Regions from separate parts of the Streptococcus sp. CL5.50 genome, predicted to be linked through region 1. Evidence: predicted binding sites of a transcription regulator. Region 1 holds the regulator's gene; the other holds the start of a gene.
The links. The regulator Rex, encoded in region 1, represses fermentation and respiration genes when NADH is low (regulators of the CRP and FNR family bind a similar motif). The targets are predictions, from matches to a motif close to TTGTGAANTANTTCACAA.

Region 1 (10,176 bases):
CCGCATGACATTACCATCTACAGCCGGCTCAGGCAAATTAAAAGCAATACTGGAAATCGCTCCTGCAGTGTAAGGACCAATACCTTTCAAGCTGGAAATTCCTTCATAGGTGTTTGGAAATTGACCACCAAAGTCAGCCATAATCTGCTGGGCCGCAGCCTGCATATTACGAACTCGAGAATAGTAACCCAAACCTTCCCAAGCCTTCAACAAACATTCTTCAGGCGCATTCGCCAAATTTTCCACTGTTGGAAACCAGTCCAAGAATCGTTCGTAATAGGGAATAACCGTATCCACCCTAGTCTGCTGGAGCATAATTTCAGAAACCCAGATATGATAAGGATTTTTACTTCTACGCCAGGGTAAATCTCTTTTGTTTTCATCATACCAGGCAAGAAGTTTCTCACGGAAAGAAACAATCTTCTCATCCGGCCACATGACGATACCGTATTCTTTCAAATCTAACATATCTCTAGTATAACACAGAAGATTCTAACTGTCCTTTTCCTAGTATTAATACTCTTCGAAAATCAAATTCAAACCACGTCAACGTCGCCTTGCCGTACTCAAGTACAGCCTGCGGCTAGTTTCCTAGTTTGCTCTTTGATTTTCATTGAGTATAAAAAGCCTCTTCCCAAGGGAAAGAGGACTAAATCTTATTGATGAACTGCTTGAGCTGCTGTGATAAGGGTTAACTTGTAAACATCATCTGCATTACATCCACGAGAAAGGTCGTTAACTGGTTTGTTCAAACCTTGCAAAACAGGTCCTACAGCTGCAAAACCACCAAGACGTTCAGCCATCTTGTAACCGATATTTCCTGCCTCGATACCTGGGAAGATGAAGACATTTGCTTGACCAGCTACCGTACTTCCAGGAGCTTTCAGAGCTGCAGTTTCAGGAACAAAGGCTGCATCAAATTGCAACTCCCCATCGATTTCAAGGTCAGGACGCAAGTCGTGAGCAATTTTAGTTGCTTCAACAACCTTATCAACGCTTTCTCCAAATCCTGAACCTTTAGTAGAATAGCTTAGCATAGCAATTTTAGGTTCGATGCCAAACATCTTAGCTGTAATTGCTGAGTTGATGGCAATTTCAGCCAAAGCTTCTGCGTCTGGATTAATGTTGATGGCACAGTCACCAAATAGGTAACGTTCCGTACCACGAACCATGAGGAAGGCACCTGAAGTACGCGTTACATTTGGACGAGTTTTGATGATTTGAAGAGCTGGACGAACTGTTGAAGCTGTTGAGTGAATCGCTCCTGACACCATTCCATCAACCAAGCCCAAGTAAACCAACATAACACCAAAATAGTTGACATCTTCAACCAAAACCTTGCGTGCATCTTCTTCAGACATTTTGCCCTTGCGACGCTCCACCAGGGCAGCAACCATTTCTTCAAATTGAGGATAATGTTGAGGGTCAATGACTTCATAACCATCCATGATCCCTTCAATTTCAAGATAAATTTTAATTTTTTCAGGATTTCCAAGCAAAACAGGAATCACTTCTGTTTCTTTTACCAGGCGTTTAGTCGCTTGAAGAATACGAGGTTCTTCCCCTTCAGGGAGAACGATACGAGCATTTTTACCAACCAAGTTGGCTTTGAGACTTTCAAAAACTTCCATGAGTTTTCTCCTTTAAAATAATAATTATACTCTGAATCAGTTTTTATAGAGTATTAGTTGATAACTGGGTAATAAGGTTACTGAAATCATCCGGCAAGGGACTTTCTAACTGCAAGTCTTGCTCTAAAAATGGATGATAAAAGGATAGGAAATGGCAATGCAGGGCCTGACGTTGAATACCGTCATCCAGACTACCTCCGTACAAGTCATCGCCCAACAAAGGGAAACCAATATGAGAAAAATGGACTCGTATTTGGTGGGTTCGACCAGTGTGCAGGCAAATGTCTACCAAGTGAATATTCCCATAAGATGCTACAATCTTGTAAGAAGTATGAGCATACTTTCCACCTTTAGCTACACGTCTGGTAATAATGGAATCTTCATCACGCGCAATCGGAGCAATAATTTCCCCCTCTGACTCCAAGTGTCCATCACCTTTAACCAAAGCAAAGTAGCGTTTTTCAATGGACTTCTTCTGCAACTGCTTGTCTAATCGTGCGTGGGCATAGCCGTGCTTAGCAAAGAGCATCAAGCCAGAAGTATCTCTATCAAGTCTGGTCACAATGTGAACCTGCTGATTTTCGTAATTTTGCTTGACGTAGTAACCCTTGATAAAATTAGCGATGGTATTGGAGTGATTAACACTAGGAATAGAAGCCACTCCATAGGGTTTATTTAAGACCAGAAAATGGTCATCCTCATAGAGAATATCTAATGGTCTCTCGATAGCTTCGAGAGTTTCAAAACCTTCCTCAGCGGGAATATCAATGGTAACTCGGTCTCCAATATCCAATAGATACGTCGCATTTTGTGGTTGATCATTGACCAGAATAGCTCCGCCTCGAAACTTAATCTTAGCTAGCAGCCCCTTAGAAACCTCGTGCTTTTTTAAGAAGGTCTTAACCTTGACATGCTCATCTGCGATAAATTCAAACCTCATTCATCCACCTCGCCGATAAAAGCATCCTTAACACGATTCCAGAAACTGGTATGGCTCGGCGACGCGACGAAGTGAATCTTATAATGGTCAATTTGATACTCGATACGCTCAATATTACGGAAAGAATAAACGCTATTGTCAACCGAAATAGTATGGTAATCGTTTCTCGTTGGGATGAGTTCAATCTTATCCTTCTTAGGAACAATAATAGATGAACCCAGCGTTCGATAAACACGATTGTTAAGGCTGGCAATTTCCGTCAACTGAAGAGCTTCAATGGTAGGGTGTAAGACAGCTCCACCGAGCGACTTGTTATAGGCTGTACTACCAGTCGGGGTCGAAACTGTTAGCCCATCTCCACGAAAACGTTCAAAGGGAACACCATTGATTACAATATCCGCCACCATGGTTCGATCAGACCTGCGGATACTGGCTTCATTTAGTGCTCTAAAAATCTTCACTTCACCATTTTCAAGAAAGACCTTCACATTCAGAACAGGGTAAGAGACTCTTGCTCCGGTATCTAGCTGCAAATTAGTCACTAGCTTGTCCAACTCAAAATCACGGTAGTCCGTATAGAAGCCCAAATGTCCAGTGTGAACACCAATGAAGCGGACCTTGTCAAGCTGGTTTTCGTACTTATGAAAGGCCGACAAGAGCATGCCATCCCCACCAATGGAAATAACGATATCCGGATTGGTATCATTGAGTATAAACTGATTTCTCTTCAAACGATCTCGCAATTCATACAAAACCCTTTGACTCTGCGGTTTTCTATTGGCTATCAGGTCAATTCGTTTACCTGTATTCTTCATCTGTATCGTCACTGTTTCCTACACCGTCATTTAATTTTCTACTCAAAGGATCAAAAAGAGCCTGGGCTTCTTGGATATCATCACGAATTTTACCCATTTCTTCATCCAACTGATGGGCAATCTTGGCCGTGATTTCCAGCCGCTTCTTAATCTCCTCTGGGAAATCCCCTTGATACTTGTAGTTGAGAGAATGTTCTATCGTTGCCCAAAAATTCATGGCTAAGGTACGAATTTGAATTTCCGCCAAAATGGTCTTGGCTCCATTAATGGTATCAACCGTATATTCTACTACCACGTGATAGGAACGGTAGCCTGATGCTTTTCGATGAGTAATGTAATCTCGCTCCTGTATGATCCGCATATCCTGACGTTTGCGCAAAATCTCCACTACTTCCTTAACGTCATCTACAAACTGAACCATCACACGTAAACCAGCAATATCTTGCAAATCGTGCTCTAAGGTCGCATAAGTAATACCACGTCGAGCCATTTTTTCCTTGATACTTTCAATTGGCTTGACTCGACCAGTCACAAACTCAATCGGAGAATGCTTATTTTGCTTGCGATATTGCTTACGAATACCACGTAGTTTAATCTTTAACTCACCAACAGCTTGAATGTAAGGATCTAGAAATTCTTCCCATTCTAAGGTCATATATTCTCCCTTGTTCTCATATTATCCTTCAAAAATATCTTTGATTTTTTCTCCAGATTCATATACAATAAATACAATGCTATTATATCATATAATCCGCTTTCAACGATAAAGAAAAGGTAAGAAAAATGAAACATTTAGAAATTGAATTGAAAACACTCTTGAAAAAAGATGAATACAATCGTCTAAAAGACCAGTTCACAGACGTCACTCCTGTTTTTCAAAAAAATTACTACATCGACACGCCTAATTTTGAACTTCGAGAAAAGAAAGTTGCTATGCGCATTCGTACTTTTGAAGACTGGGCAGAATTGACACTCAAAGTCCCTCAAAATATCGGAAACATGGAATACAATCAAAAATTGCAACTAAAAGATGCTGAAAACTATCTGAGCAATAAAGAACTTCCTCAGGGACTGGTTCTTAATGAATTGGCGAAACATGGTATTAAAACAAGTGAATGGCAGATCCTTGGTTGTCTAACGACACTTCGCTATGAAATGCAAACAGCTATTGGTCTCATGGCGCTGGATGAAAGTCAGTACTTTGATATTACAGATTACGAATTAGAGCTTGAAGTTGAGAATCACGAGCAAGGGAAACAAGATTTCCAGCAATTTTTAGAGGAAAATCAGATTGCTTATCAAAAAGCTCCCTCAAAATTGGTCCGATTTGTCAAAAGCATGAAAAATAGCTGAAATAATCTCTATTTTTTGGTAAAATAGAAAAGATAAAATACAAAAATCCCTGCTCATATAGGCTAGGCAGATATGGCTAGGATTTAAAAAGTTTACAGAGGACGGTCTATAATGTCAGATAGAAAAAACATGAAACTTTTCGCACTCAACTCTAACCAAGAGATAGCACAGAAAATTGCTCAAGCTGTTGGTGTCCCACTTGGAAAACTATCATCACGTCAATTTTCAGACGGAGAAATCCAAGTGAATATAGAAGAAAGTGTCCGTGGTTATGATGTTTACATCATCCAATCAACAAGTTTCCCTGTTAACAACCACCTAATGGAATTGTTAATCATGGTAGATGCTTGTGTTCGCGCAAGTGCCCACAGTATCAACGTTGTCCTTCCATATTTTGGCTATGCACGTCAAGACCGCATTGCTTCACCACGTGAGCCACTTACAGCTAAACTAGTTGCTAATATGCTAGTTAAGGCTGGAGTTGACCGTGTTCTTACGCTTGATTTGCATGCTGTTCAGGTGCAAGGCTTCTTTGATATTCCTGTTGACAACCTCTATACAGTTCCTCTATTTGCAAAACATTACTGCGATAAGGGCATACTCGGTTCAGATGTTGTCGTGGTTAGCCCTAAAAATTCAGGTGTAAAACGTGCTCGTAGCTTGGCTGAGTATCTTGATGCTCCTATCGCCATTATCGACTACCCTCAAGACGATGCAACTCGCAACGAAGGTTATATTATCGGTGATGTTGAAGGTAAAAAAGCTATTTTAATTGACGATATTCTAAATACAGGACGTACCTTCTCTGAAGCTGCTAAAATCGTTGAACGTGAAGGGGCTACAGAAATTTATGCTGTTTCTAGCCACGGCCTCTTCGTCGAAGGAGCTGCTGAACTTCTTGACAATACTAATATTAAGGAAATTCTTGTGACTGATTCAGTAGCAACAAAAGAAAAAACTCCTAAAAACGTATGCTACATCACTGCTAGTGAGTTAATTGGTGATGCTATCGTCCGTATCCACGAAAGAAAACCAGTCAGCCCACTCTTTGCCTACAACAAAAAGAAATAAGGTGATTCTTTGATTTATTTGGACAATGCTGCAACGACTCCCATGTCAGCAGTTGCTATTTCAGCGATGACCAAGGTTATGCAAGAAACCCACGGAAACCCTTCTAGTATTCATGGTCATGGTCGTCAAGCTGGTAAACTCTTGAGAGAAGCCCGTCAAGAACTAGCTCAGTTACTGGGGACAAAACCTCAACATATCTTTTTCACTTCTGGTGGGACTGAAGGCAACAATACTGCCATCATTGGTTACTGCCTTCGTCACCAAGAGCAAGGAAAACATATCATCACGACTGCCATTGAGCACCATGCCGTCCTTGAAACCATTGATTACTTGGTTCAACACTTTGGTTTTGAAGCAACCATTATCCAACCAGAAAATCAAGAAATCACAGCCCAACAAATTCAAAAGGCCTTACGTGATGATACGATTTTGGTTTCTACCATGTTTGCTAATAATGAGACAGGAAACCTACTTCCCATTGCTGAAATTGGCCAAATACTCAAGCAACACCCTTCTGCCTATCATGTTGATGCAGTTCAAGCTATTGGTAAAATACCAATTCACCCCGAAGAATTGGGCATTGATTTTCTCACTGCTTCTGCCCACAAGTTCCATGGTCCTAAGGGAATCGGTTTTCTCTACGCATCTAGCATGGACTTTGATTCCTATCTCCATGGTGGAGACCAAGAACAGAAAAAACGTGCAGGGACTGAAAATCTGGCTGCCATCATAGGCATGGTTGCAGCCCTAAAAGAAGACCTAAAACAGCAAGAAGAACATTTTCAACATGTACAAAATTTAGAAACTGCCTTTCTTGCAGAGCTAGAGGGCATTCAATATTACTTGAATAGAGGAGAACATCATCTCCCTTATGTTCTCAATATTGGATTTCCTGGTCAGAAAAATGACCTCTTACTCCTTCGTCTAGATTTAGCTGGAATTTCAATCTCTACTGGCTCAGCCTGCACTGCAGGTATTGTCCAATCCAGCCATGTTCTTGAAGCCATGTACGGGGCAAATTCAGAACGCTTGAAGGAATCCGTTCGTATCAGTTTGTCGCCACAAAATACTGTTGAAGACCTACATACCCTCGCAAAAACCTTAAAAGAAATTATCGGAGGTTAGCCATATGGCATTTGAAAAAACCATTCAGTTAAAAAATTGTCGTTACGACTACACTCTTAGCCCTTCTGTTAAGAAATTCACCCTTAAGGACAACACCTTTTTTGAGACTAAGGTTGGTAACTATGAATTGACTCGCCTTTTGGAAAAAGTTCCGAACAGCGGTGAGGGATTCCAACTCAAAATCATCATTAACAAGGAACTTACAGGTGCTAAAATCAATATCACTGACAAGTTTGGGCTACGCCTAGTTGATATTTTCAAATCAGAAGACCACCACATTCATCAGGAAAAATTCTACTTCCTCATGGATAGCTTGGTAGAACGTGGTGTCTTTACAAAATCGGAAAGATAGGTCCCATATGTTTGAACTGACCTATAAGGACAACTATCATGTAGAGCGTACACTCAAGTATGAGGATTATGAAGCTCTCATGCTGGCTCTGTCAGGATGTGTGACCCTACCAGATACACTTTATGTGACTTCTCTGACTTTTAATGGCCAGAAAGTTTATCACGGTCTGGTCGGAGACCTCTACCGATTTCTATCACATGCAGATTTTTTACATCAAAACTAAGATTTTTCTTAGTTTTTTCTTATTTTTGTTGATTTTTTCACAATGTTTCTATAAAATAGAAGAATAGAAAGGTTGTGATTTTGTGAAAGATAAACAGTCTGCTATTCCAAAAGCAACAGCGAAAAGACTCTCTCTCTACTATCGAATTTTTAAGAGATTTCATGCAGAAAAGATTGAACGTGCCAACTCTAAGCAAATTGCAGAAGCCATCGGTATTGACTCAGCGACCGTACGTCGTGATTTTTCCTATTTTGGTGAACTTGGTCGCCGTGGTTTTGGCTATGATGTAAAAAAACTGATGACGTTTTTTGCCGACTTGCTCAATGATAACTCTATTACCAATGTCATGCTAGTAGGTATTGGAAATATGGGCCATGCCCTTCTCCACTACCGCTTCCATGAGCGTAACAAGATGAAGATTATCATGGCCTTTGACCTAGATGATCATCCTGAAGTTGGTACCCAAACTCCCGACGGGATTCCTATTTACGGAATTTCTCAAATCAAGGATAAAATTCAGGATGCTGATGTGAAGACTGCTATCCTGACTGTTCCTAGCGTTAAATCCCAAGAGGTTGCCAATCTCTTGGTGGATGCTGGCGTGAAAGGGATTCTCAGTTTTTCACCAGTCCATCTGCATTTGCCAAAAGACGTGGTCGTTCAATATGTCGATCTGACAAGTGAACTCCAAACCCTCCTCTATTTCATGCGAAAAGAGGATTAGAAAGCGAAAATCATTTTATGAAAAAACCAGTTATTGGGATTACAGGAAACGAAAAAACTCATCCAGATGATGACATCATGATGAGCTACGCAGCAAAAGGCTTTGTGGAAGGCGTTAAAGACGCTGGAGGGATTCCCATCATCCTACCGATTGGTGATCAAGAAATGGCTAGCCACTATATCAGTATGATTGACAAGCTCATCTTGACAGGTGGGCAAAATGTTGATCCAAAATTCTATGGTGAAGCAAAAACCATTGATAGCGACGACTACCACCTTCAAAGAGACATATTCGAACTAGCCCTCATCAAGGAAGCTATCAAACAGAAAAAGCCAGTTTTTTCTGTCTGCCGTGGGACTCAACTCTTTAATGTTGCCATGGGTGGAACGCTGTATCAAGATATCGAAGACCACTGGCAGGATTGTTCTGCCGAGTACACAACACAACGTTTGGTAACAGAACCAGATACTGTTCTTCGAGAAATCTATGGAGAAATCTCCCATATCAACTCCTTCCACCACCAGAGTATCAAGGATTTAGCACCAAATTTAAAAGTTGCGGCTCATGATCCTAAGGATGGTATCATTGAAGCTGTCATGAGTACAGATGATGTCGCCTTTCTCGGTGTCCAGTGGCATCCAGAATTTCTATTTGAAAATCGTCCCAAAGATAAAAACCTCTTTGACTATGTCGTTAATGAACTTTAGATTAAATCTGTCTTTTCACGGTAACTAAAATAACTGGAGTGAGAGACAATCAAATGGTCCAAGAGGACAATTCCTATCAGGTCGCAAGCTTCTTTTACAAGTTTAGTCACATGATCATCATTTCGGCTTGGGGCTACCGCTCCTGAAGGATGATTGTGAACCAAGATGAGTGAAGTCGCCATATGCTTGATAGCATAGTGAAGAATCTCACGTGGTTCAGCAATACTACGAGTAGCTGAGCCGATAAAAATGGTCTGTTGATGGATGATTTGATTTTGAGTATTGAGATAGAGCGCCACCAGGTGCTCTTGTTTTTTATGTCCCAACTCCTGTTGCATCTTCTTGGCAAGCTTTTGGCTACTGAGAATACTTTCCATCTCAAGAGTCTCATGTTTGTGAATACGATGCCCCAGTTCAATCATGGCTTGCAACTCTATTGCCTTAACTCGCCCGATACCAGACAGACTCTGCAATTCCTGCAGGGTCATTTTTTTCAAATCCGTTAGGCTTGAAAGATTGCTCAAGACTTTCTGGGCTATTTCAAAAACGCTAGCTTGACGTGTTCCTGTCCTGAGTAAAATAGCTAGCAACTCTTGGTTACTGAGCGCTTCCACTCCTTCTTGGGCCAATCTCTCTCTTGGCAATAATGAATCTTCTTGGAATGAAATACTATACATAAAAATCCTCCTCACTTTATTATTCGTGAGAAGGATGGAAAATTAGATTTTTTTCTCAATTGGGGCTACACTAGCCAAAAGTTTTTTCAAACCTACTTCTGGGAAATTGATTTTTAATTCCTGAGTAGCTCCATTACCTGAAACTTCCAGAACAGTTCCCTCTCCCCACTTCTTGTGGAGGGCAATGTCACCAATGGACCAATTTGTCTCGCTAGAAGCTGATTTTGTGCCAGCTGTAAATTGACCAAATGGGAGACCGCTTGACTGGATAGATTTTGGAGCAGCACTGCGTTTACGGTCTTGAAGAGCTTGAGCCAAACTCATACCTTGACCAAAGGTAAGGCCACCACTGCTATATGATGCTTTAAAGCTTGAATTTGCTGGACGAGCCAATCCTTGATACTCAAGCAAGTCTGAACTGATTTCATTAATAAAACGAGTCGGACGGTTGTAGTTGGTACGACCGAAAAGCAAGCGCGAGTTGGCATTGGCCAGATAGAGAATTTTCTCTGCACGGGTAATTCCTACATAGGCCAGACGGCGTTCTTCTTCTAGTTC
Region 2 (10,176 bases), on a different contig from region 1:
GTGCTATTGCTTTAGCAGGATTATTCTCTGCTTTGAAAGAAAAATAAAAATAGAAAAGAGAAAACAACATGGTTTTACCAAATTTTAAAGAAAATCTAGAAAAATATGCGAAATTATTGGTTGCGAACGGAATCAACGTGCAACCTGGTCACACTTTGGCTCTCTCTATCGATGTGGAGCAACGTGAGTTGGCTCACTTAATTGTCAAAGAAGCTTATGCCTTGGGTGCGCATGAGGTTATCGTTCAGTGGACAGATGATGTGATTAACCGTGAGAAATTCCTCCATGCGCCAATGGAGCGTTTGGACAATGTGCCTGAATACAAGATTGCTGAGATGAACTATCTCTTGGAGAACAAGGCTAGCCGTCTCGGAGTTCGTTCATCTGATCCAGGTGCCTTGAACGGAGTGGATGCTGACAAGCTTTCAGCTTCTGCTAAAGCTATGGGACTTGCTATGAAACCAATGCGCATCGCAACTCAATCTAACAAGGTTAGCTGGACTGTAGCAGCTGCTGCTGGACTTGAGTGGGCTAAGAAAGTCTTTCCAAATGCTGCGAGCGATGAAGAAGCAGTCGATCTCCTTTGGGACCAAATTTTCAAAACTTGCCGTGTCTACGAAGCAGATCCTGTTAAGGCTTGGGAAGAACACGCTACCATTCTTAAGAGTAAGGCAGATATGCTTAATAAAGAACAATTTTCAGCCCTTCACTACACAGCGCCAGGGACAGATTTGACCCTTGGCTTGCCAAAGAACCACGTTTGGGAATCAGCTGGTGCTATCAATGCACAGGGCGAAGGATTCTTGCCAAATATGCCGACAGAGGAAGTCTTCACAGCGCCTGACTTCCGTCGCGCAGATGGTTATGTCACTTCTACAAAACCGCTTAGTTATAACGGAAACATTATTGAAGGTATTAAGGTGACCTTTAAGGATGGACAAATCGTAGATATCACTGCTGAGAAGGGTGATCAGGTCATGAAAGACCTTGTCTTTGAAAATGCGGGTGCGCGTGCCTTAGGTGAATGTGCCTTGGTACCAGATCCAAGCCCAATTTCTCAGTCAGGCATTACCTTCTTTAACACCCTTTTCGACGAAAATGCATCAAACCACTTGGCTATCGGTGCAGCCTATGCGACTAGCGTAGTTGGTGGAGCGGAGATGAGCGAAGAGGAGCTTGAAGCTGCGGGGCTTAACCGTTCAGATGTTCACGTAGACTTTATGATTGGTTCTAACCAAATGGATATCGATGGTATCCGTGAGGATGGGACACGTGTACCACTCTTCCGTAACGGAGATTGGGCAAATTAAGGAGATAATATGTTAGGAAGTATGTTCGTTGGTCTCCTAGTGGGATTTTTAGCAGGTACTCTGACCAATCGTGGAGAGCGAATGGGATGTTTTGGAAAAATGTTTCTAGGCTGGATTGGTGCCTTTATAGGGCATTTGCTTTTTGGGACTTGGGGACCGATAATAGCAGGAACTGCCATTATTCCGGCAGTACTAGGTTCCATGATTGTCTTAGCGATTTTCTGGAGACGAGGAAGTTAATTTCTTAAATTTGATACTCAATGAAAATCAAAGAGCAAACTAGGAAACTAGCCGCAGGCTGCTCAAAGCACTGCTTTGCGGTTGTAGATAGAACTGACGAAGTCAGCTCAAAACACTGTTTTGAGGTTGCAGATAGAACTGACGAAGTCAGTAACATCTATACGGCAAGGCGACGTTGACGCGGTTTGAAGAGATTTTTGAAGAGTATGAAACGAAAAGGAGGTTGGTCATTGAGACAGCCTCCTTTTGAGTATGATATAATAGTTCTATGAGATTAGATAAATTTTTAGTTGCCTGCGCTGTGGGGAGCCGAACTGAGGTCAAAAACTTGCTCAAGGCTGGTCGCGTGACGGTAAATGGTAAAAAAGAAAAGTCAGCTAAATTGCAGATTGATGAAGAAAGAGATGAGATTCGCTTTGATGGGCAAGTGTTGGAGTATGAAGAGTTTGTCTACTACATGATGAACAAGCCCCAAGGGGTTATCTCAGCGACTGAGGATCCTAAGCACAGAACCGTTCTGGACTTGTTGGATGACTTGGCGCGGAGTAAGGAAGTTTTCCCAGTAGGGCGCTTGGATATTGACACGCATGGTCTTCTACTCTTGACCAATGATGGCCAGCTTGCCCATGCTCTTCTTTCGCCCAAGCGTCATGTGGACAAGACTTATCTGGCACAAGTCAAGGGAATTATGACCCAAGAAGACGTGGAGATATTTGCCAAGGGAATTCCTCTTAAAGACTTTACTTGTCAGCCTGCTATACTGGAGCTTGTGTCCATAGAGACAGAAAAGAATCAAAGCCAAATCCGTGTGACCATTGCAGAAGGGAAGTTTCATCAGATCAAGCGTATGGTGGCATACTGTGGTAAGGAAGTGGTGGACTTGCAACGTTTGACTATGGGAACTCTAGTATTGGATGAGAACCTAGAACGAGGGGAATGGCGTCGCTTGACCAAGGGGGAATTAGAAATTCTCCTTGCAAGTATGGCTTAGTTTGGTTTATATTCGAAAAAGGTGAGGAAGAATATCCTTGCCTTTTATGTTTTTCAGTTGCTTCCTTTGTGAAAAGAGTTATAATAGACTGTAGAATAAAAGGAGGAATCTATGAACGCGATTCAAGAATCATTTACTGATAAACTATTTGCCAATTATGAAGCAAATGTAAAATACCAAGCGATTGAAAATGCTGCCAGCCACAACGGAATTTTTGCAGCCCTTGAGCGTCGCCAAAGCCATGTGGACAATACACCTGTTTTCTCATTGGATTTGACCAAGGACAAGGTAACCAACCAGAAAGCGTCTGGTCGTTGCTGGATGTTTGCGGCTCTCAATACCTTCCGCCACAAGCTCATCTCACAATACAAACTGGAAAATTTTGAGTTATCACAGGCCCACACCTTCTTCTGGGACAAGTATGAGAAATCAAACTGGTTCTTGGAGCAAGTCATTGCGACTGCAGACCAAGACTTGACGAGCCGTAAGGTTAAATTCCTACTTCAAACACCACAACAAGACGGTGGCCAGTGGGATATGGTCGTTTCTCTCTTTGAGAAATACGGTGTCGTGCCCAAGTCAGTTTATCCTGAGTCTGTTTCATCTAGTAGCAGTCGTGAGCTAAATGCCATTCTCAACAAATTGCTTCGTCAAGATGCTCAAATCTTGCGTGACTTGCTTACTTCTGGTGCGGATCAAGTGACTGTTCAAGCTAAGAAAGAAGACCTCTTGCAAGAAATCTTTAACTTCCTTGCCATGTCATTAGGACTTCCACCACGTCAGTTTGACTTTGCTTATCGCGATAAAGATAATAACTACCAAAGCGAAAAGGGCATTACACCACAGGAATTTTACAAGAAATATGTCAATCTTCCTCTAGAAGATTACGTTTCTGTTATCAATGCTCCAACTGCTGACAAGCCTTACGGCAAATCTTACACAGTTGAGATGTTGGGAAATGTGGTTGGTAGCCGTGCGGTTCGTTACATCAACGTTCCAATGGAGCGCTTGAAAGAGTTGGCAATTGCTCAAATGCAAGCAGGTGAGACTGTTTGGTTTGGTTCAGATGTCGGTCAGCTCAGCAACCGTAAAGCTGGAATCCTTGCGACAGATGTTTATGACTTTGAATCAAGCATGGATATTCAACTCACTCAAGACAAGGCTGGACGTTTGGACTACAGCGAAAGTTTGATGACCCATGCTATGGTCTTGACAGGTGTTGATTTGGATGAAAATGGCAAATCAATCAAGTGGAAGGTTGAAAACTCATGGGGAGACAAGGTCGGTACAGATGGTTACTTTGTTGCCTCAGACGCTTGGATGGACGAATACACTTACCAGATTGTTGTTCGCAAAGAATTGCTGACAGCAGAAGAACAAGCTGCTTATGAAGCAGAACCAATCGTACTTGCACCGTGGGATCCAATGGGAGCCTTGGCTGAATAATACTCTTCGAAAATCAAATTCAAACCACGTCAGCTTCGCCTTGTCGTACTCAAGTACAGCCTGCGGCTAGCTTCCTAGTTTGCTCTTTGATTTTCATTGAGTATAAAAACATAGAAAAAAGGAATCAGATTTTAGAACCTGATTCCTTTTAAGTTGCTTGATTACATGATGTGAAGAACATGTGCCACAATACCCACTGCGAAGAGTGCAAGGATAATAGTGATTGGAGATACTTTTTTCTTAAGCAAGTACATGCAAAGGAAAGTAAGGAGTAGTCCTGATAGTCCAGGAATCAACATATCCAAGTTTTGTTGGAAAGTAGTAACTTTTTCAGATGTTTGAGATAATCCTTGTCCTACTTGTGCGAATGCTTCTTGGATACCTTTAGATCCTTCTGGCAATTTATCCCAATGGATATAAGCCTTTTCATCTAGTTGAACTTTGGCAACATCGAAAGCAAATTTAATATTTACCCAACGTTGAACAAGGACAGCAAGAATGAACATACCAAGGATAGAAGCACCTTTAGTGATGTCTTGGAGGATACCGCCAGACATGTCTTTAGTGATTTCTGATCCAGCCTTGTATCCAATCTCTTGTGTATACCACAAGAATGACATACGAATCAAGTTCCAAAGAACGAAGAAGAGGATTGGACCTAAGATATTACCAGTAAGGGCAAGTGAAGCACCGAGTGATCCAAGGATTGGGCGTACTGTAAACCAGAATACTGGGTCACCGATACCAGCAAGAGGCCCCATCATACCGATTTTAACCCCTTGGATAGCAGCGTCATCGATTTCAACACCGTTAGCACGTTCTTCTTCAAGTGCAAGAGTAACCCCCATGATTGGAGCGGCTACGTATGGGTGAGTGTTGAAGAACTCAAGATGGCGTTCAAGAGCAGCGATTTGATCTTCTTTCTTAGTGTAGAGTTTTTTAAGAGCTGGAATTAATGAGTAAGCCCAACCCAAGTTTTGCATACGTTCATAGTTCCAAGAACCTTGTAAGAAAGTTGAACGCCACCAAACTTTTTTACGATCTGATTTAGTTAATTGAAGTTTTTCAGTCATGATGTTTTCAGTCCTTTCTTATCTTAGTAGTCTTCTAGGATATCGCCGATTGGGTCGTTAGAAGTTGCGGCTCCTCCGCCACCATTTCCACCAGTTTTAGAAAGGTGAAGGTAGATAAGAGCGATAGCAACACCGATAGCACCAAATCCGATTAGAGTAATATCTGACACGGCAGCAAGCACGAAACCGATAGCGAAGAATGGCCATACTTCACGAGTTGCCATCATGTTGATAACCATAGCGTAACCAACGGCAACGACCATACCACCACCGATAGCCATACCATCTTTGAGCCAATCAGGCATAGCATTTAGAATGCTTTGTACTGTTTCAGTTGGTACCATTAGAAGGAGTGCTGCTGGGACTGCAATACGAAGACCTTGAAGAAGAAGTGCGACAAAGTGAGCACGTTCAACTGCTTTGAAGTCACCTTTTTTAGCAGAAGCATCAGCAGTGTGAACCAATCCGACAGAGAGTGTACGGACAATCATAGTCAAGAATAGACCAGCAACTGCAAGAGGGATAGCAACCGCTTGGGCAACACCGATACCTGTCTTAGTAAAGTCGCCACCAAGAACCATGATAATGGCAGCAGCAACAGAAGCAAGAGCAGCGTCAGGAGCTACGGCAGCTCCGATGTTAGCCCAACCAAGGGCGATCATTTGAAGAGAACCACCAAGGATAATCCCTGCTTCAAGGTTACCAGTAACAAGACCGATAAGGGTACAAGCTACGATTGGTTGATGGAATTGGAACTGGTCGAGGATACCTTCAAGACCTGCTAGGAAGGCTACAACGACTACTAAAACCATAGAAATAATAGACATCTTTAAAATCCTTTCATAAAATCGATTATTGCACGTTTGCTTTGTTGATTAAGTCAAACAAATCTTTTTTCGTGTCGTTTGGTACTTTACGTACATCAAATTCAACACCAAGGTCACGCATTTTTTCAAATGTAGCAACGTCTTCTTTATCCATAGACAAAACGTTGTTAACCATTGTTTTACCAGTTGAGTGAGCCATTGATCCAACATTAAGAGTTTTGATTGGCACGCCACCTTCGATAGCACGAAGGGCATCTTGAGGTGTTTCAAACAAGATAAGGGCATGTGTTTCTCCGAAGCGAGGGTCTTTTGCAACGTCGATTAGTTTTTGGATAGGAACAACGTTTGCTTTCACTTTACCTGGAGCTGCTTGTTTAATCAATTCTTTACGTAATTCGTCTTTAGCTACGTTATCTGAAGCAACGATGATACGGTCTGCTTTTGAATCTGGAGTCCAAGCAGTTGCAACCTGACCGTGAAGTAAACGAGTGTCTAGACGGGCAAGGTTGATTTTGAGTTTACCGTCTCCGATGACAGTTCCTTCTGGAATAGCAGCTTGGGCAACTGGAGCAGCTGCAGCGCTTGCTACTTCCTCAACTGGGTTGAGCTCTTCTGGAAGAGCCTTGATGCCATCTCTGGCTTCTTTAATGATATTAGCAGCGACTTTTTCTACACCTGCAGTAGCGTCCATCAGGCGCTCTGTGTAGGCTTGAATTAACATCGGTAAGTTAAGTCCTGTGATGATGGCAAACTTACGCTCAGGATTTTCTCCCATCACGCGGCTAGCTTGGTTAAATGGAGATCCACTCCAAAGGTCAGCCAAAACTAGAACCTCATCTTCTGCGTCAAATGCAGCAACAGCGTTATTAAACTTAGCGTATAGATCATCAGGACCTTCATTTGGCATAAAGGTTACAACTTGAACCTTTTCTTGTTCACCAAAGATCATAGATCCTGACTGATGAATACCCGCAGCAAATTCGCCGTGGCTCGCAATAATGATTCCGATACTCATTATTGTCATTCCTCCTTTTTTGTTTTAGTTTTCGTTTAAGAAAACTTTAAGACTTTTTAAGTATAAACCGTTTTCATCTAAAAATCAACTATTTATCATAAAATAATTAAAGAGATTACATCTGAAAATATTGATATATTGAGTTTTAGAGAAGTTTTTTTGAATTCTTATTTAAAAATTTAATATAAAAAAGTTGGAAGCGTATTCCAACTTTTAAAATAGGTTTCTATTAGATTAGTGGGTGAAATCGAGTACCATACGTCCTTGGATTTGACCTTTTTCCATTTCGTCGAAAATGGCTACGGCATCTTCGACTGGACGTTTTTGAACAACTGGAACTACCAAACCTTCTGCACCGAATTGGAAGGCTTCTTCCAAGTCTTTACGAGTTCCAACAAGAGAACCGATGACTTGGATTCCATCTAGAACGGTTTTTACGATACTTAGTTCCATCATTTCAGAAGGAAGACCAACAGCGACGACGCGACCACCGGCACGAACTGAGTCAACAGCCTGATTGAAGGCAACTTTAGATACAGCAGTTACGACAGCTGAATGAGCTCCACCATCAGTTTTTTCCTTGATGAGTCCAGGTACATCATCAACTTCTAGGCCGTTAATAACGATATCAGCACCGACCTCTTTTGCAAGGGCAAGTTTGTCGTTATTGATATCAACTGCGATGACATGAGCATTGAATACTTTTTTAGCGTATTGAACAGCTAGGTTACCAAGTCCACCAGCACCGTAAAGAACAACCCATTGGCCTGGTTCAACTTTTGCTTCTTTAATAGCTTTATAGGTTGTTACACCAGCACATGTGATAGAAGAGGCTTGGGCTGGATCAAGTCCGTCAGGAACTTTAACAGCATAGTCTGCAGTTACGATACATTGTTCAGCCATACCACCATCTACTGAGTAGCCAGCATTTTTCACTGTACGGCAAAGAGTTTCACGGCCAGTTGTACAGTATTCGCAAGTACCACATCCTTCAAAGAACCAAGCAACGCTGACGCGGTCACCGACTTTAAGGCTTTTAACATCTGGGGCAATTTCTTTAACGATACCAACACCTTCGTGTCCTAGGACGCGTCCTGGTACTTGACCAAAGTCACCATGGGCAACGTGGAGGTCAGTGTGGCAAACACCACAGTATTCAATCTCTACAAGTGCTTCTCCAGTTTCAAGTGGACGGAGTACTTTTTCTTCAACAGCAACACCAGTGCTTTCTGGATTTACAACAACAGCTTTCATAGCTATCCTCCTTGATATTAACTGAGAGCAGGAGAAACAGGACTGGATTGATTTTGTGTCAACAGAGTCGAGTATGACGAGCTCTCTTGTATTTATATGTGAAGTATATCACAAAAGAAAGCCTTTTCCAAGGTTTTGGAGGCAAAAAGTAGAACAATCGATTAACTGGTTGATGAGACTGTGAAAAGAGCACAAAGACCAGCTCGCAAGCTGGTCATACTCTTCGAAAATCAAATTCAAACCACGTCAGCTTCGCCTTGCCGTACTCAAGTACTGCCTACGGCTAGCTTCCTAGTTTGCTCTTTGATTTTCATTGAGTATCAGTATGGACTATAAGAATAAGTCTTGCAGGGTTTTGGCAACCCCGTCTTGGTCATTTGTCAAGGAAATTTGCTCATCTGCATAGGGGAGTAGCTCAGGATTGGCATTTTTCATTGCATAACCTTTCCCAGCAAAAGCTAGCATTTCGGTATCATTGTGTTCATCTCCAAAGGCAATCAAATCTTTTTTGTCACGGTTCATTACCTTGAGCAAGTAGTCCAAAGCAAAGGCCTTGTTGACACCTTTTGGGGTACATTCAAGGATATTGAGCGGACCTCCCCAGGTATTGATAGACAGTTGATACTGGTAGAAGGCGTTCATTTCTTTTGCCAAGGCATATTTGTCACTGGCTCTAGTCTGCAACAGAATGCAGTTAGGGTCCTTGGTTACCAACTCAGGCTGAAATTGATCTTCAGGCTGGAAAGCTTCTACACCAAATAGTTTGGGATTGGCAATTTCTTCATTAGGATTTGTAATGTAGAATTTTTTACGGTATTCTCCAGCGATAAAATCGGCTTGAATGTCCTCTGAACGTTGAACCATATCTAGCAGATATTTTTTGTCTACGGTTAAACACTTTTCAAAATCCCAAACTTGGTCTGGTAAATGAGTGAGGGAGCCGTTGAAGTTAATCATAGGAGTGTCTAAGCCTAGTTCACGGTAAAAATCTTTTGACATTCGGTAAGGGCGCCCTGTCGTAATAATAACTTGATGGCCTTTTTCAGTAACTTTTTTGATGGTTTTTTTGGTAAAGTCAGAAATTTGACTGTCTGAGTTGAGCAGGGTTCCATCCAGGTCAACTGCAATAATTTTTTTTGTCATAGGGACCTTTCTAGTGTCTTTTCAGATAAGATGTCTTCTATTATAACAGAAAGCAGGCAGAAAAGCAGATTCCAAACAAAAAATGAAATTCTATCAATTTCTTAAATAAATCAAACAAAGATATTGAAAAAGTGAATGATAAATGATATAATTCTATTATTGTTCGTAAAAATTAAAAGGAGATTAATAATGGACAAATTATTTAAACTAAAAGAGAACGGTACAGACGTTCGTACAGAGGTTCTCGCTGGTTTAACAACTTTCTTTGCAATGAGTTATATTCTCTTTGTAAACCCACAAATTCTTTCGCAAACAGGAATGCCTGCTCAAGGTGTCTTCCTAGCGACGATCATTGGTGCAGTAGCGGGTACCTTGATGATGGCCTTCTACGCTAACTTACCGTATGCCCAAGCACCAGGTATGGGACTCAATGCCTTCTTTACCTTTACAGTTGTATTTGGACTCGGTTATTCTTGGCAAGAAGCCCTAGCTATGGTCTTCATCTGTGGGGTTATCTCATTGATTATTACCTTGACAAATGTTCGTAAAATGATCATTGAATCGATTCCAAATGCCCTTCGCTCAGCTATTTCAGCTGGTATCGGTGTTTTCCTTGCCTACGTGGGAATTAAGAATGCTGGACTTTTGAAATTTACGATTGATCCAGGCAACTATACTGTTGTAGGAGAAGGGGCTGACAAAGCTCAAGCAACGATTGCAGCAAACTCTTCAGCAGTTCCAGGATTGGTCAGCTTTAATAATCCAGCTGTTTTGGTGGCTCTTGCAGGACTTGCCATTACTATCTTCTTTGTTATTAAAGGGATTAAAGGGGGAATTATCCTCTCTATCTTGACAACAACTGTTCTTGCTATTGCAG

Region 2: the regulator Rex is predicted to act here: its motif matches at 8,253-8,270, upstream of adhP (alcohol dehydrogenase AdhP).

The regions. Positions count from the first base shown of each region.
Region 1 is NZ_JBKOTR010000009.1:36,971-47,146, reverse strand. It holds gene mutY (A/G-specific adenine glycosylase) at 1-468, opposite strand, end outside; gene pta (phosphate acetyltransferase) at 657-1,631, opposite strand; gene ACLNCV_RS07155 (RluA family pseudouridine synthase) at 1,675-2,571, opposite strand; gene ACLNCV_RS07150 (NAD kinase) at 2,568-3,386, opposite strand; gene ACLNCV_RS07145 (GTP pyrophosphokinase) at 3,370-4,041, opposite strand; gene ACLNCV_RS07140 (CYTH domain-containing protein) at 4,170-4,739, shown strand; gene ACLNCV_RS07135 (ribose-phosphate diphosphokinase) at 4,851-5,810, shown strand; gene ACLNCV_RS07130 (cysteine desulfurase family protein) at 5,820-6,935, shown strand; gene ACLNCV_RS07125 (DUF1831 domain-containing protein) at 6,940-7,287, shown strand; gene ACLNCV_RS07120 (DUF4649 family protein) at 7,295-7,510, shown strand; gene ACLNCV_RS07115 (redox-sensing transcriptional repressor Rex) at 7,593-8,234, shown strand; gene ACLNCV_RS07110 (gamma-glutamyl-gamma-aminobutyrate hydrolase family protein) at 8,252-8,941, shown strand; gene radC (RadC family protein) at 8,938-9,618, opposite strand; gene pcrA (DNA helicase PcrA) at 9,661-10,176, opposite strand, start outside.
Region 2 is NZ_JBKOTR010000005.1:129,481-139,656, reverse strand. It holds gene ACLNCV_RS04815 (hypothetical protein) at 1-47, shown strand, start outside; gene ACLNCV_RS04810 (aminopeptidase) at 69-1,310, shown strand; gene ACLNCV_RS04805 (GlsB/YeaQ/YmgE family stress response membrane protein) at 1,320-1,550, shown strand; gene ACLNCV_RS04800 (pseudouridine synthase) at 1,819-2,541, shown strand; gene pepC (aminopeptidase C) at 2,653-3,987, shown strand; gene ACLNCV_RS04790 (PTS system mannose/fructose/sorbose family transporter subunit IID) at 4,149-5,060, opposite strand; gene ACLNCV_RS04785 (PTS mannose/fructose/sorbose transporter subunit IIC) at 5,084-5,887, opposite strand; gene ACLNCV_RS04780 (PTS sugar transporter subunit IIB) at 5,913-6,902, opposite strand; gene adhP (alcohol dehydrogenase AdhP) at 7,137-8,156, opposite strand; gene ACLNCV_RS04770 (Cof-type HAD-IIB family hydrolase) at 8,487-9,299, opposite strand; gene ACLNCV_RS04765 (NCS2 family permease) at 9,489-10,176, shown strand, end outside.